Regions from separate parts of the Aeromonas jandaei genome, predicted to be linked through region 2. Evidence: predicted binding sites of a transcription regulator. Region 2 holds the regulator's gene; the other holds the start of a gene.

Region 1 (7,236 bases), 1.6 Mb from region 2:
TAGTGGTTATGCTGCTGCCGGTTGCCATGTTCGTTGCCTCAGGTTTCGAGCACAGCATCGCAAACATGTTTATGATTCCGGTTGGCATCGCTATCCATAGCGTGGCTGGCCCGGAGTTTTGGCAGGCCATCGGCCAGGATCCGGCAACCTTTGCTGACCTGACCGTATCCAACTTCGTCCTACACAACCTCATCCCTGTTACCATCGGCAATATCATCGGTGGTGGCGTGATGGTTGGTCTGACTTACTGGTTTATCTTCCGTCGTCATCATTAAGGATGATTGCGGGATACTACATCAATACCGTGTGAGGTAATGAAAAATGGCAGAACTTAACGAACAGTTCCAAAAAGCATGGGAAGGCTTCGCGGCCGGTGAATGGCAGACCTCTGTCAACACCCGTGACTTCATCCAGAAGAACTACACCCCGTATGAAGGTGACGAGTCCTTCCTGGCTGGCGCGACCGAAGCGACCACCAAGCTGTGGGACAAGGTCATGGAAGGGATCAAAATCGAGAACCGCACTCACGCGCCGGTCGATTTTGATACTGACCTGCCCTCCACCATTACCGCACACGATGCCGGTTATATCGATCAGAGCCTGGAGCAGATCGTTGGTCTGCAGACTGACAAGCCGCTGAAGCGCGCCATCATCGCCAACGGCGGTATCAAGATGGTTAAAACTTCTTGCGAAGTGTACGGTCGTCAACTGGATCCGATGGTCGAGAAGATCTTCACCGAATACCGCAAGACTCACAACCAGGGCGTGTTTGACGTTTACACCAAAGACATCCTGAACTGCCGCAAGTCTGGTGTTATCACCGGTCTGCCGGATGCCTACGGCCGTGGCCGTATCATCGGTGACTACCGTCGTGTTGCTCTGTACGGTGTTGACTTCCTGATGGCCGACAAACTGGCCCAGTTCAAGTCCCTGCAAGCTGACCTGGAAAACGGCGTCAACCTGGAAGCCACCATCCGTCTGCGCGAAGAGATCTCCGAGCAGCACCGTGCCCTGGCACAGATGAAGGTGATGGCTGCCAAGTACGGTTGCGATATCTCCGTACCGGCCAAGAACGCCAAAGAAGCCGTACAGTGGACCTACTTCGCCTACCTGGCGGCAGTCAAGTCCCAGAACGGTGCAGCCATGTCCTTCGGTCGTACCTCCAGCTTCCTGGATATCTACATCGAGCGTGACCTGCAAAAAGGCCTGATCACCGAGCAAGAAGCCCAGGAGCTGATGGACCACATGGTCATGAAGCTGCGTATGGTTCGCTTCCTGCGTACTCCGGAATACGATTCACTGTTCTCCGGCGACCCGATGTGGGCGACCGAGACCCTGGCTGGCATGGGCGTTGATGGCCGTACTCTGGTCACCAAGAACAGCTTCCGTATGCTGAACACCCTGTACACCATGGGCCCGTCCCCTGAGCCGAACCTGACCATCCTGTGGTTCCGAGAAGCTGCCGGTCGGTTTCAAGAAGTACTGTGCCAAGGTATCCATCGAGACCTCTTCCGTTCAGTACGAGAACGACGATCTGATGCGTCCGGATTTCAACAACGATGACTACGCCATCGCTTGCTGTGTATCCCCGATGATCGTTGGTAAGCAGATGCAGTTCTTCGGTGCTCGTGCCAACCTGGCCAAGACCATGCTGTATGCAATCAACGGTGGTATGGACGAGAAGCTCAAGATCCAGGTCGGTCCGAAAACCGAGATGGTCAAGTCCGAGTACCTCGACTATAACGACGTGATGGATCGTCTGGACCACTTCATGGATTGGCTGGCCAAGCAATACGTTGCTGCGCTGAACATCATCCACTACATGCACGACAAGTACAGCTACGAAGCCTCTCTGATGGCGCTGCACGACCGTGACGTATATCGCACCATGGCGTGTGGTATCGCTGGTCTGTCCGTAGCCGCTGACTCCCTGTCTGCCATCAAGTACGCCAAGGTCAAGCCGATTCGTGACGAAGATGGCGTTGCCATCGACTTCGAAATCGAAGGCGAATACCCGCAGTTCGGTAACAACGACGCTCGCGTCGATGACATCGCCTGTGACCTGGTTGAGCGCTTCATGAAGAAGATTCAGAAGCTGAACACCTACCGTGGTGCTGTTGCTACCCAGTCTGTTCTGACCATCACCTCCAACGTGGTATATGGCAAGAAGACCGGTAACACCCCGGATGGCCGTCGTGCCGGTGCTCCGTTCGGCCCGGGTGCAAACCCGATGCACGGTCGTGACCAGAAAGGTGCTGTTGCATCCCTGACTTCCGTTGCCAAGCTGCCGTTCGCTTACGCTAAAGATGGTATCTCCTATACCTTCTCCATCGTACCGAACGCACTGGGTAAAGATATGGAAGCCCAGAAAGCCAACTTGGCTGGCCTGATGGACGGTTACTTCCACCACGAATCCAACGTAGAGGGTGGTCAGCACCTGAACGTTAACGTGATGAACCGTGAAATGCTGCTGGACGCCATGGAAAACCCGGAGAAATATCCGCAGTTGACCATCCGCGTATCCGGTTATGCCGTTCGCTTCAACTCTTTGACCAAAGAGCAACAGCAAGACGTCATCACCCGTACCTTCACCGCCGCTCTGTAATCGAGTCGCAGTGAGCAAAAACCGGCGCCAAGGCGCCGGTTTTTTTATGTCCCCATCTTGCCGGATTGGAGGGTTTTGTTAGTCTGCCTCTGCCTCTGCCTCTGCCTCTGCCTCTGCCTCTGCCTCTGCCTCTGCCTCTGCCTCTGCCTCTGCCTCTGCCTCTGCCTCTGCCTCTGCCTCTGCTTGGCATGAGTCTGATTGTGAGGGGCGGGCATGTGCATCATGCCCGTCAAATCAACGTGAATACTCTACCCGGATGGGCAGCATGTCTGGCAGAAACAACAAGGGCCGCACCATGTGCAGCCCTTGTTGTGTCAGATATTGCAGATTGAGCGCGTTAGCTGGCCCAGGTGATGATGTGGTCAATCCATTCACCCGCCTCATCTTCGTGGATCACCTTGCCACGGACGGATTGTCCCGCTTGATGCATGGCTGAACGGCTACCGGTCAGCAGGGGATGCCACTCTGGCAAGGGGTGCCCTTCGGCAAGCAGGCGGTAAGCGCAAGTGGAGGGGAGCCAGTCATACTCGGCAATCTTGTCGTGGGTGATCTGCAGGCAATCCGGTTCTTTCTTGAAGCGGTTCATATAGTCGGAGCACTGGCAGGTTTTGGTGTTGAGCAGGTTGCAGGCTACGTTGGTGAACACCAGCTCTTCGGTATCTTCATCGATCAGCTTGTTGAGGCAGCATTTGCCGCAACCATCGCAGAGGGATTCCCATTCGGATTCAGTCATCTGCTGCAGACTCTTGGTCTGCCAAAAGGGGGCTTGCATCATACCGCTCACTTAATACACCTGATAAAACGCGTGGTTATACCCCTTGTCCCCCGGCATTTCAAGATGAGCGTACCAATGGTGAGAAAATATGAGTGAACTCGATATATTGCCTGGAGCCATAAGGTGCCTGAGTTGGCGTCATGTTCATTGTACCGTCTGCTTTAACCATCTCTTTCCAGACTCTTTGAGTGCCTATCAACTTCACTCGAGTGGGGGTGAAGAAGGTGCTATCAAGAGGAGCTCGACCCTGGCTCAGTGATTGAGATAGATATCCTGTTCGCCATAACTCAATCGTTTACCGTTCACAGCAATACGTTTGGCGCCAAAGAAGCAGGCCAATATGCCTGACTGCTGGCCAAGACGCTGCAATTTTGCGTGATCCAGCTCGATCTGTTCGGGCAGCCAGGTAAAGACCGCTGCACAATGCCCCTGACAAAGGCTGCGCTCCAGTGTCTGTTGCCAGTTCTTGATCTTCGGGCTGTGTACGATCAGCACCCGTTTCGGGTCTATACCACGCTCTTGCAAGCGGTTGGCTGCAGGGCGGCCGGGTGGGGCGATCAACAGGATCCATCCGGTATGGTTGTTACCGATGCGGGTCAATTCATCCAGAAACTGTTCGTCAGAGTGAATACGCACGTTGGCTGTGGCCGATCCCGCTTTACAAAGGATCCTTGTTGGCCATGGACGGCTGATGGTGCTGCTCATTGCGACAGAGGGAGAGTGCAGAGTCTGGTTCATATTCTTTATCCTGTATGAAAATACAAGCTGTATGCACATACAGTAGTTCTGTTCTGGGTACCTGACAAGCTGTTTTTAAAGAAATATGTGATCTCTACGATGTAAAGCTTCTGTAACTGATTGATTTTAAATGGATGAATAATCTATCTAAGGGTGGTGTTTTTTTGTTCTATGGACAAACGCTGGTGTACCACCCATGGTTATACAGGTCGTCAAGAGGAGGAGCCGAGATGGATATCAGCACTTTGCAGCGTCTGGATGCCAACATTTTGCTGGGCATCATCAATGAGAAATTGCGGCTTGAATGTGATGGGCTGGAGGAGTTGCTGGCCTATTACAACATGAGTGAGGAGCAGCTGGCGGTGCGGTTGGGCCAGATTGGATATCACTATGATCCTTTGAGCAATCAGTTCAAGGCACACACCTGATGGTGCAATGCAGGTTTCATATTTGCCTTGTAGCATATATCGGCGCATTGAAATCGCTTTCAATGCGCCGTTTCAGTGCCTATTTTCAAGGATTTTCAAAGCCTGGCAATCGTTGAAAACCTATTCACGTTATTTTATTTTAACTTTAAACATAACCTATTGATAAAGGTGGTTATTTTTTATGAATGGCAACGAGTCAAAGGAAAGGGTTTTCACGCTTTCGGGGCGGTTTTCATCGGTTAAAGTGTGACTTGCGTTAACTTTTAATTGTGCGGCTTTCGTTAGTATTCTCACGCCGGTACATATTTTGAGATAACAACAGCGCCGGTCCCGATCCTCGGGATAACAATTTTATTTGTAACGAAGGAATATGGTTTATGGCTACCAAGAAGAAGACAGACCAGGATCTCCAACTGGATAAAGATCAGCTCAAGGCGAGTATCGTGCGTCACCTGCGTTCTACCTTGGGAACAAGCGAACAGAAAGCCTCTCACGATGCATGGTGGAAAGCCACCGCAGCGGCGGTCAACGAACAGGTTTACGAGCGCCTGACCCGCACTCAGCAGACTCACTTCAAGAAAGATACTCGTGCTATTCACTATCTCTCTGCTGAATTCCTGATGGGGCGTTTGACCTCCAACAACCTGCACAACCTCTCTCTTTACAAGATTTGTGAAGAGGCGCTGAGCGAACTCGGTCTGGATCTGACCGACCTGTGTGAACAGGAGCCCGATATGGCGCTCGGCAATGGTGGCCTGGGTCGTCTGGCAGCCTGCTTCATCGACTCGCTGGCAACCCTGAACTACCCGGCAGTGGGCTACGGTATCCACTACGAACACGGTCTGTTCCGTCAGGAGATCCAGGATGGCCGCCAGATTGAGCGTCCGGACTCCTGGCGTGAATATGGCAACCCTTGGGAGATTTGCCGTCCGGAGTCGGTACAGGAAGTCCCCCTCTATGGCTATGTCGAGACCGTTTTCGGTGATAACGGCGGTCTGAAGAAGGTGTGGCACGCGGGTCGCAAGATCAAAGGGGTGCCTTGGGATATTCCGGTCGTCGGTTTTGGCGGCAGTACCGTCAACATCCTGCGTCTGTGGGAATCCCGAGCCTCCGAGTTTTTTGACTGGGACGTGTTCAACGCCGGTGGTTACATTGACTCCCAGGCAGAGAAAGCACAGGCCGAAACCATCTCCAAGGTGCTCTATCCGAACGATGAGACCGATGCTGGTAAAGAGCTGCGTCTGATCCAGCAGTACTTTTTCTGCGCCTGCTCCATCAAGGACATCATGCGCCGCTACAAGCGGGTGCATGAGAGCGACTTCAGCAATTTCGCGGCCCAGATCGCTATCCAGCTCAACGATACTCACCCCACTATCGCCATTCCCGAACTGATGCGAGTGCTGGTGGATGAAGAGGGGCTGGACTGGGCGGCCGCCTGGGAGATCAGCTATCAGGTGTTCTCCTACACCAACCACACCCTGCTGCCGGAAGCGCTGGAGAAGTGGTCTGTCAGCCTGTTCGAGAAGGTGTTGCCACGCCATCTCGAGATCATTTATGAGATCAACGCCCGTTTCCTGAACGAGCTGGTCGAACCCAAGTGGCCCGGTAACGATGCCATTAAAGCCAAACTCTCCATCATCGAAGAGGGGAGTGTACGCAAGGTGCGCATGGGCAACCTCTGCGTCATCGGCTCTTCCAAAGTGAACGGCGTTGCGGAGATCCACTCCAAGCTGGTCAAGGAAGATCTCTTCCCCGAGTATGCCGAGCTGTGGCCAGAAAAAATGTGCAACGTGACCAACGGCGTGACGCCGCGTCGCTGGCTGCTGGCGTGCAACCCGGAACTGGCTGCACTCTATAACGAGGTGGTGGGCAAGGAGTGGCCGCTGCAGCTGGACAAGCTGCGTGGTGTCGTGAAGTTTGCCGACGACAAAGCGTTTCAGAAGCAGTTTATGACCATCAAGCGGCACAACAAAGAGAAGCTGGTCAAGGTCATCAAGGCGGAAACCGGCATTGATGTGAGCGCCGAGGCGATTTTCGATGTCCAGATCAAGCGTCTGCACGAGTACAAGCGTCAGCAGCTGAACCTTATCCACATCATGGCGCTCTATCGTCGTCTGCTGGCCAACCCGGACTATGACATGTATCCGCGCGTGTTCATTTTCGGCTCCAAAGCGGCGCCGGGTTACAAGCTGGCCAAAGACATCATCTATGCCATCAACAAGTTGGCGGATCGGGTCAACAATGACGCCCGCATTCAGGGCAAGTTGAAAGTGGTGTTCATGCCGAACTACCGCGTGAGCCTGGCCGAGAAGCTGATCCCGGCAGCTGACGTCTCCGAGCAGATCTCCACTGCAGGCTATGAAGCGTCCGGTACCGGCAACATGAAGATGGCTCTTAACGGTGCCATCACCATCGGTACGCTGGACGGCGCCAACATCGAGATCGCGGAAGAGGCCGGTGCTGAAAACTGCGCCATCTTCGGTCTGAACGTGGACGAGGTGAAGGCCCTGAAAGGCCGCGGTTACAACCCGTATGACTTCTACTATGCGAACTCAGAGCTGAAAGCTGTGCTGGACTGGTTTGATACCGACTACTTCACTCCGGGTCGTCCGGGTGAGCTGGCTTCCATCAAGCGCTCCTTGCTGGAAGGGGGTGACCCTTACCTGACACTGGCGGACTTCCAGTCCTAC
Region 2 (7,236 bases):
GATGGCGCTGGGGGGCTGGTATTACTGGGGATTGCTGGGGGCTGGGGTGCTCTTCGTCTACCAGCAGCGGTTGATCCGCGAGCGCGAGCGTGAAGCCTGCTTCAAGGCGTTTCTCAACAACAACTATGTGGGGGCGCTGATCTTCATCGGCGTGGTGCTCGATTACCTGCTGGCGTGACCTGTTCCCGCGCAAACTCCGATAAAAAAGAAGGCCGCATGATGCGGCCTTCTTTGTTTGCGTTGCAGATCAGAGCTGGTTGCCCGCCTGAATGGTACGGCGGATCTTGTTGCTCAGCAGCGGCACTATGTTATCGGCCAGCGCCTGGAAGCGGCCGAGATCCGGCTTGCAGTCGGAGGAGAAGTAACCCTCCTTGCGCAGGGTGTGGATCAGGGTGCTGAACAGCTTCTGGTCGAAGAACTCGGGGGCGTTGATACCGTGCAAAGTGCCGAGGCGCTCAGCCATCATCAGGCCGTCCGCTTCCAGCTGCTCCGCCTCGATATGGGGCTGGGCCAGCACCCGGGTCAGCACGATGGCGTAACGCTGCAGGGTCTCCTGAATGCTCTCCGCCAGCAGCAGCAGGCGCATCTGGTTGGCCGGGTTGACCCAGTAGCCGCCATCGCGCGCTTCGATCAGTTGCTGGCGCTGCAGTTCGGCCAGCAGGGCATAGACCAGCTCCGGCAGCTCATCCTCTTCATAGCGCAGGAACAGCTCGGTCTTGAGCAGCGGATAGATGTCGATGCAGCGGGCCAGCAGCTCGCTGTGGGAGATCCCTTCACAACGCTCGATCAGGGCCGCAACCAGCGAAGGCATGGCGAACAGGTGGAGGATGTTGTTGCGGTAGTAGGTCAGCAGGATCGCCTGATAGCGGTCCAGACTGATGATCTGGCCCAGCTTGTCCTCACTCACCTCGAACTTGTTGAGCTCCATCGCCTGATCCAGCAGGGTGGCGGCATCTTCGGCCGGCATGGTGCTGTGCGGGCTGTAGGGCACCTGCTTGAGCAGATCCAGATAGGTGTTGAGCTGGGCCTGCAGTTCGTCGCGGGTCAGGGCGTGACGCTCGGCGGCCAGCAGTGCCAGTGCGCTCAGGGTCAGGCCATTGACCGCGGCAGCCCCGTTGATGCGAGTCATCAGCAGCTCGGCCAGTTCGTTGACGGTGCCCGCCATCCACTCCGGACGCTCCTCTTCTCCAATGTGCTGTTTCCAGTCGGGAATATGCTCGCTCAGGTAGCTGTTGAGGGTCAGCGGTTCGCCGAAGTTGACGAAGCCACGGCCATAGTTGCGCAGCTTGCGCAGGATGCCGAGCACCTGCAGGAAGCTCTCTTTCTCCTTGCGGCTGCCCTTGAGCTCGTTGTGGTAGGTGTTCACCTCCATCACGTGCTCGTAACCGAGATAGACGGGCACCAGAGTGACCGGTCTGTCCAGCCCGCGCATCATCGCCTGCAGGGTCATCGCCAGCATGCCGGTTTTGGGCGGCAGCAGGCGACCGGTACGGGAGCGGCCACCCTCGGTGAAGAACTCCACCGAGTAACCCTTGGCGAACAGCAGGTTGAGGTATTCACGAAATACCGTGCTGTAGAGCGGATTGCCCTTGAAGGTACGGCGGATGAAGAAGGCGCCGCCGTGGCGGAAAATCGGGCCCGCCGGCCAGAAGTTGAGGTTGATACCCGCCGCGATATGGGGCGGCACCATCCCCTGGTGATAGATAACGTAGGAGAGCAGCAGGTAGTCCATGTGGCTGCGGTGGCAGGGGACGTAGACGATCTCGTGCCCCTCCTGTGCCAGCTGGCGTACCTTCTCGGCGCCGTTGACGGAGAGCCCGCGGTAGAGCTTGTTCCACAGCCAGCCGAGGAAACTCTCGCCAAGGCGGATCAGCCGGTAGGAGAAGTCGGAGGCGATCTCGTCCATATAGCCGTGAGCCCGCTTCTTGGCTTTCTCGAGGCTGATCCCTTCGCGCTGGGCCTCCTCTTCAATCGCCTGCTGGATCACTTCGGAGTCGAGCAGCTGTTTGAACAGCAGGTGGCGGTTCGGCAGTTTCGGGCCGGTGGCTGCGAGTTGCTGGCGGCTGAAGTGGGTGCGAGCCACCCGCGCCAGTTTGTGGGCGATCCCTTCGTCAGTGCCGTGCTTGTCGGCCATATAGCGCAGGGAGAGCGGCGGCGAGAAGCGCACCAGATTCTCGCGACCCTTGAGGATCACGATGAGCGCCTTCTTCAGCCGGTTCGGCGCCAGACTGCTGATGATGTTCCAGCCGGATGCCTCTTCGCCTTCCCGACCCGGGGCGCGGCCCCAGAACAGGGTGACGGGCACCACCTGGATATCCAGCTCGGGATCCTGCTTGTGCAGATCCAGCAGCTGGTGGAACTCCTGCAGGAAGGGGAGAGGTTTGCTGCGTTTGCCAAACAGGGGAGGCGGACGATCCAGACAGACATAGCGCGGCAGCAGCTGGCTGTTAAGCTCCAGCGGCGTGAAGGGGCCGGGCAGACCGAGATCCTCACAGCATTGCTGCAGGGTCATCAGGTCAGTGATCGAACTGGTCTTCAGGGCGTAGACGATGGGTCTGGCCGGATCCAGATTGAGTTCTGTGATGGGATTTTCCGGCAGGCTCTTGTGATTGACCAAGCCGCTGACCGGCCATTGCAAGATGGCTCTGGAAATCTTCTGTCCTAGGGACATGTGTGTCTGCTCTCCAAAAAAATGCGGCGTGAGCATAGCAAATCGGCGGCCCCTTGTCGCCGAGAGGTACGATGAGTCAGCTGCGCAGGATCAAAACAGCGATAAATGAGCGGTTTGTCGCGACAAATGTCAGCTCTGCCTTGCCTTGGTCACTGCACTGTATATACTGCCAGTGTGCTGTATAAAAAGACAGGTGCCCATTCTATGAAACCCCTTACTCCCCGCCAGGCCGAAGTGCTGGAGTTGATCAAGGCGAATATGAGCGAAACCGGCATGCCGCCGACTCGCGCCGAGATTGCCCAGAAGCTTGGTTTCAAGTCGGCCAATGCGGCCGAAGAACATCTGAAGGCCCTGGCCAAAAAAGGGGTCATCGAGATCATGCCGGGCACGTCCCGCGGCATCCGCCTGCTGCTTGAAGAGGAGGAAGAGGTGCTGGAAGAGAGCGGCCTGCCCCTGATTGGCAAGGTGGCTGCCGGCGAACCTATCCTGGCGCAGGAGCATATCGAGAGCCACTATCAGGTGGATCCTGCCCTGTTCCATCCGCGGGCAGATTTTCTGCTGCGGGTGCAGGGGATGAGCATGAAGAACATCGGCATTCTGGATGGCGACCTGCTGGCTGTGCACAAGACTCAGGAGGTGCGCAATGGTCAGGTGGTGGTGGCTCGTCTCGATGAGGATGTCACCGTCAAGCGCTTCCAGCGCAAGGGTAGCCAGGTGTGGCTGCTGCCGGAAAACGAAGAGCTCTCCCCCATCGAGGTGGATCTCTCCAGCCAGCACCTCACTATCGAAGGTCTGGCCGTCGGCGTGATCCGCAACGCCGACTGGATGTAATTTCCCCTTTGCTATGAGACGGCCTCCTGCGGGAGGCCGTTTTGTTTTGCGCCTTTCCTGTTGGCCTGGCCGCTAGCCCATTGCTGCGAGACTCGATAGGCGTTCGACGAAGGGAGTGGCTGCCAATCATTCATTTCGGATATATGCTCAAATCAGGGTCTCGCCAATAAAGAGACTTCTTGCCATGCGTTGCCGGCCTGTGGCGGGTAATAGGGGCAAATTCAGAACAAGCGTGGGCAATGCACCTTCACGGGATATGAAGGGAGAGGGGGCACCCCTGCCATGGGGCGTCACTCGTGGTATGGCAAGTCGCCGTGCTGCCGGCAGAGTCGGGCAGGCGAAACAGCATAACTTGTCGGTCAGGGAGGACTGGTTATGGCATCGAGATCTCCATGGGATACAGGGGTGAGGGAACTGGCACCGGTATCCTCCATCACCCGTTTTTTCAGAGGCAGCCGGTTGACCTGGTTTTACGGGCTCTGGCTGCACCACAAGGGCTCGCACTGGACGCTCTGGCTGGGTTGCCCGAAAGAGAAGGTGGTACAGTTGGTGCTGCTATTCAAGCGGAGCCATGGTGTTGCCAAGTCGCAGGAAAACTGGTTGGCGCCCGTGATCCCCATCAGTGCCAGAGCGCTCGGCAAAATGCTGCAGCAGAGGCGCATTAACCGCCCGTGAAGGGGATGGATGGCGGCAGAGACCCACAAAACCGGCTCGCTTAAAGAGCCGGTTTTTGTTTTTGTGGTTGCTGCTTAATTGAACCAAACGGTCTGTTCCTGACAGAGCCGTGTACAAGGAGTCTCCAGTTCATGCCCTGCTGGGGTACAATCCCCCACCTGTCTGGCTATCGATGCTGTGTGTACTGAACCGAAAGGGTCTCTTGTTATGATGAAGCTTCGCTATCCTCTGTTGTTTCTGCTGCTGACAGGCTGCCTGATCCTTGCCTTCTATCTCACCCAGCCAAAACGACCGGAGCATGCTGACTACTATCCGGTCGGGCGGGACATCAACAACTTCCAGCTGATCGATGCCGACAACAAGCCATTCACCCCGGCCAACTTGCTGGGACACTGGACCTTTCTCTTCGTCGGTTACACCTATTGTCCCGATATCTGCCCCACCACGCTGGCGGATATCCGCTCCGTCTACGATCAGTTGAAGAAGCTGGCACCGACCACTCAGGTGGTCTTTGTTTCGGCGGATCCCCAGCGCGATGATCCTGCCCGTCTCAAAACCTATACCGCCTTCTTCAACCCCGAGTTCAAGGCGGCGACGGCGCCACACGACAAGCTGTTCCCGTTTGTGCGCAATCTGGGGCTGGTCTACTCCATCGCCAAGGAGGGGGAGAAGGATTACCTGATCGATCACTCCGCCTCCATCGTCCTCATCAACCCCAAGGGCAAGTTGCAGGGGGTATTCCGGCCCAAGGTGGAGCGCGGCCAGGTACCGCTGGTGCAGATGGATAGCATGCTCTCCGACTTCTCCCGCATCCTGAAGCTGACAGGTCACTGAGAGTGACGCACTCTGTTGCCCACTGGTGGCGAGATCCCTCTCGCCACCGCGCCGTCTTTGCCCTCGCCCTGCCGATGGTCTTCTCCAATATCACCACCCCCCTGCTGGGGCTGGTGGATACCTGGGTGATCGGTCATCTCGGGCAGGCCTGGTTTCTCGGGGGCGTCTCGGTCGGGGCGACCCTCATCAATCTCATCTTCTGGCTGCTCGGCTTCCTGAGGATGTCGACCACCGGACTGACGGCGCAGGCGCACGGTGCTGCTGACGGGCGGGCCCAGCTCGATACCCTGCTGCGCGGGTTGGGGCTGGCCGTTGCCCTCGGGCTGGCTCTGCTTCTGCTGCTGTTTCCCCTGCTGCCACGGCTGATTGCCCTGAGCGGCGGCTCGCCCGAGGTTCAGCTCTATGCTGGCCAGTACGTGGCGGTGCGGATCTGGAGCGCTCCGGCGGCGCTCTGCAATCTGGTGATCATGGGTTGGCTGCTGGGGATGCAGGATGCCCGCAGTCCCATGGCGATGCTGATCCTCACCAATCTGGTCAACATGGCGCTCGATGCCCTGTTTGTGCTGGGGCTCGGCTGGCAGGTGCGCGGCGTGGCGGCGGCCTCGGTGCTGGCCGATTACTGCGCGCTGGGGGTCGGCATCTGGCTGGTATCTCGTCAGCTGCGGCAATTGGCGCCGACGGTGTGGCAGGATGGCTGGCAGCGCTGGCGCCAGCTTGCTCCCATGGTGCGGCTGCTTGGCCTCAACCGCGATATCTTCCTGCGCTCCTTATCCCTGCAGCTCTGCTTTGCCTTTATGACTCTGCAAGGTGCCCGGCTGGGCGATGTGGCGGTGGCTGCGAATGCGGTGCTGCTCAACTTCCTGATGCTCATCTCCTACGGGCTCGATGGCTTCGCCTATGCCGTCGAGGCCATGGTCGGGCGGGCCATCGGCTTGCGGGATCGGCACCGGCTGCGGGAGGCCATCCTGCTCAATCTGGGCTGGGCGGCCCTCATCGCCAGCGGTTTTACCCTGATATTTGCCCTCTTCGGTAGCCACCTTATCGGCTATATCACCGATATTCCGGCGGTCGTGGCGGAGGCAACCCGCCACCTGCCCTGGCTGGTGGTGATGCCCTTGCTGGCGGTCTGGTGTTTCCTGCTGGATGGTGTATTCATCGGGGCGACCCGGGCGAAAGAGATGCGCAACAGCATGCTGCTGGCGGCATTTGGCGGTTTCTTCCCGATCTGGTGGCTCTGTCAGTCGTGGGGTGTTGCGGCACTGTGGGCTGCGATGGCGACGCTGATGGTGGGGCGTGGCTTGTCACTGGGGGTCACCTGTTGGCGACTGGAGCGAAGCGGGCGCCTGCTGGACGCCCGCCACTGATCATCGGTGGCGCTTACATGGCGCCGGGATAACCGAGCTGGCGCCAGCTCTCGTAGACAAAGACCGAGACCGCGTTGGAGAGATTCATGCTGCGGCTCTGGGGCAGCATGGGGATGCGTACCCGCTGCTCGAATGGCAGACTCTCGATGATCTCGATGGGCAGGCCGCGGCTCTCCGGGCCGAACAGCAGGGCGTCGCCGAGAGCAAACTGCACGGCCGAGTGCGCGGTGCGTCCCTTGGTGGTGCAGGCAAATACCCGCTTGGGCGCCACTTCTGCCAGAAAGGCCTCATAGCTCGGCCAGCGCTTCACCTCGGCAAACTCGTGATAGTCGAGTCCCGCCCGCTTCACCCGCTTGTCATCCCACTCAAATCCCAGCGGCTCGATCAGATGGAGCCGGTATCCGGTATTGGCACAAAGCCGGATGATATTGCCGGTATTGGGCGGAATTTCGGGCTGGTAGAGGACGATATCGAGCATGACGAGCTCCTGCAAAGAGATGTAAAGGCAAGAAGGGGCGCCAGCATACCCAGCGCCCGTGCCGATGAAAAGGGTCAGGCGACCGGTAGTTTGATGGTGACGGTGAGGCCGGTCGGGTGGTTGTTGCTGGCGGCAATGGTGCCGCCATGGCGCTGGATCGCCTCCGCCGCGATAGCCAGCCCCAGCCCGGTTCCGCCGGTCTTGGCATTGCGGGCATCATCGACCCGGAAGAAGGGCTGGAACAGCAGCGGCTGCTGCTCGTCAGGTACGCCGGGCCCGTCATCCCGAATAGTCATCACCCACTCCTTGCCATCCCGATACCACTCCACCTTGATAAACTCGCGGGCATATTTGAGGGCGTTGCGCAGCGGGTTCTCGATGGC

What was found. Region 2 encodes LexA, which represses DNA repair genes until DNA is damaged. Its sites were predicted from a motif close to ANCTGTNTNNNNANACAGNT; they were not measured.
Region 1: WE862_RS13355 (DUF4250 domain-containing protein) is a predicted target of LexA. The motif match lies at 4,144-4,163, and genes of this name have one in related genera.

The regions. Positions count from the first base shown of each region.
Region 1 is NZ_CP149571.1:2,815,772-2,823,007, forward strand. It holds gene focA (formate transporter FocA) at 1-275, shown strand, start outside; partial or broken gene pflB (formate C-acetyltransferase) at 322-2,605, shown strand; gene WE862_RS13345 (YcgN family cysteine cluster protein) at 2,943-3,377, opposite strand; gene WE862_RS13350 (cell division inhibitor) at 3,633-4,118, opposite strand; gene WE862_RS13355 (DUF4250 domain-containing protein) at 4,349-4,546, shown strand; gene WE862_RS13360 (glycogen/starch/alpha-glucan phosphorylase) at 4,924-7,236, shown strand, end outside.
Region 2 is NZ_CP149571.1:1,172,418-1,179,653, forward strand. It holds gene ubiA (4-hydroxybenzoate octaprenyltransferase) at 1-178, shown strand, start outside; gene plsB (glycerol-3-phosphate 1-O-acyltransferase PlsB) at 248-2,671, opposite strand; gene lexA (transcriptional repressor LexA) at 2,876-3,502, shown strand; gene WE862_RS05725 (hypothetical protein) at 3,962-4,177, shown strand; gene WE862_RS05730 (SCO family protein) at 4,385-5,011, shown strand; gene dinF (MATE family efflux transporter DinF) at 5,014-6,375, shown strand; gene trmL (tRNA (uridine(34)/cytosine(34)/5-carboxymethylaminomethyluridine(34)-2'-O)-methyltransferase TrmL) at 6,389-6,853, opposite strand; gene WE862_RS05745 (ATP-binding protein) at 6,928-7,236, opposite strand, start outside.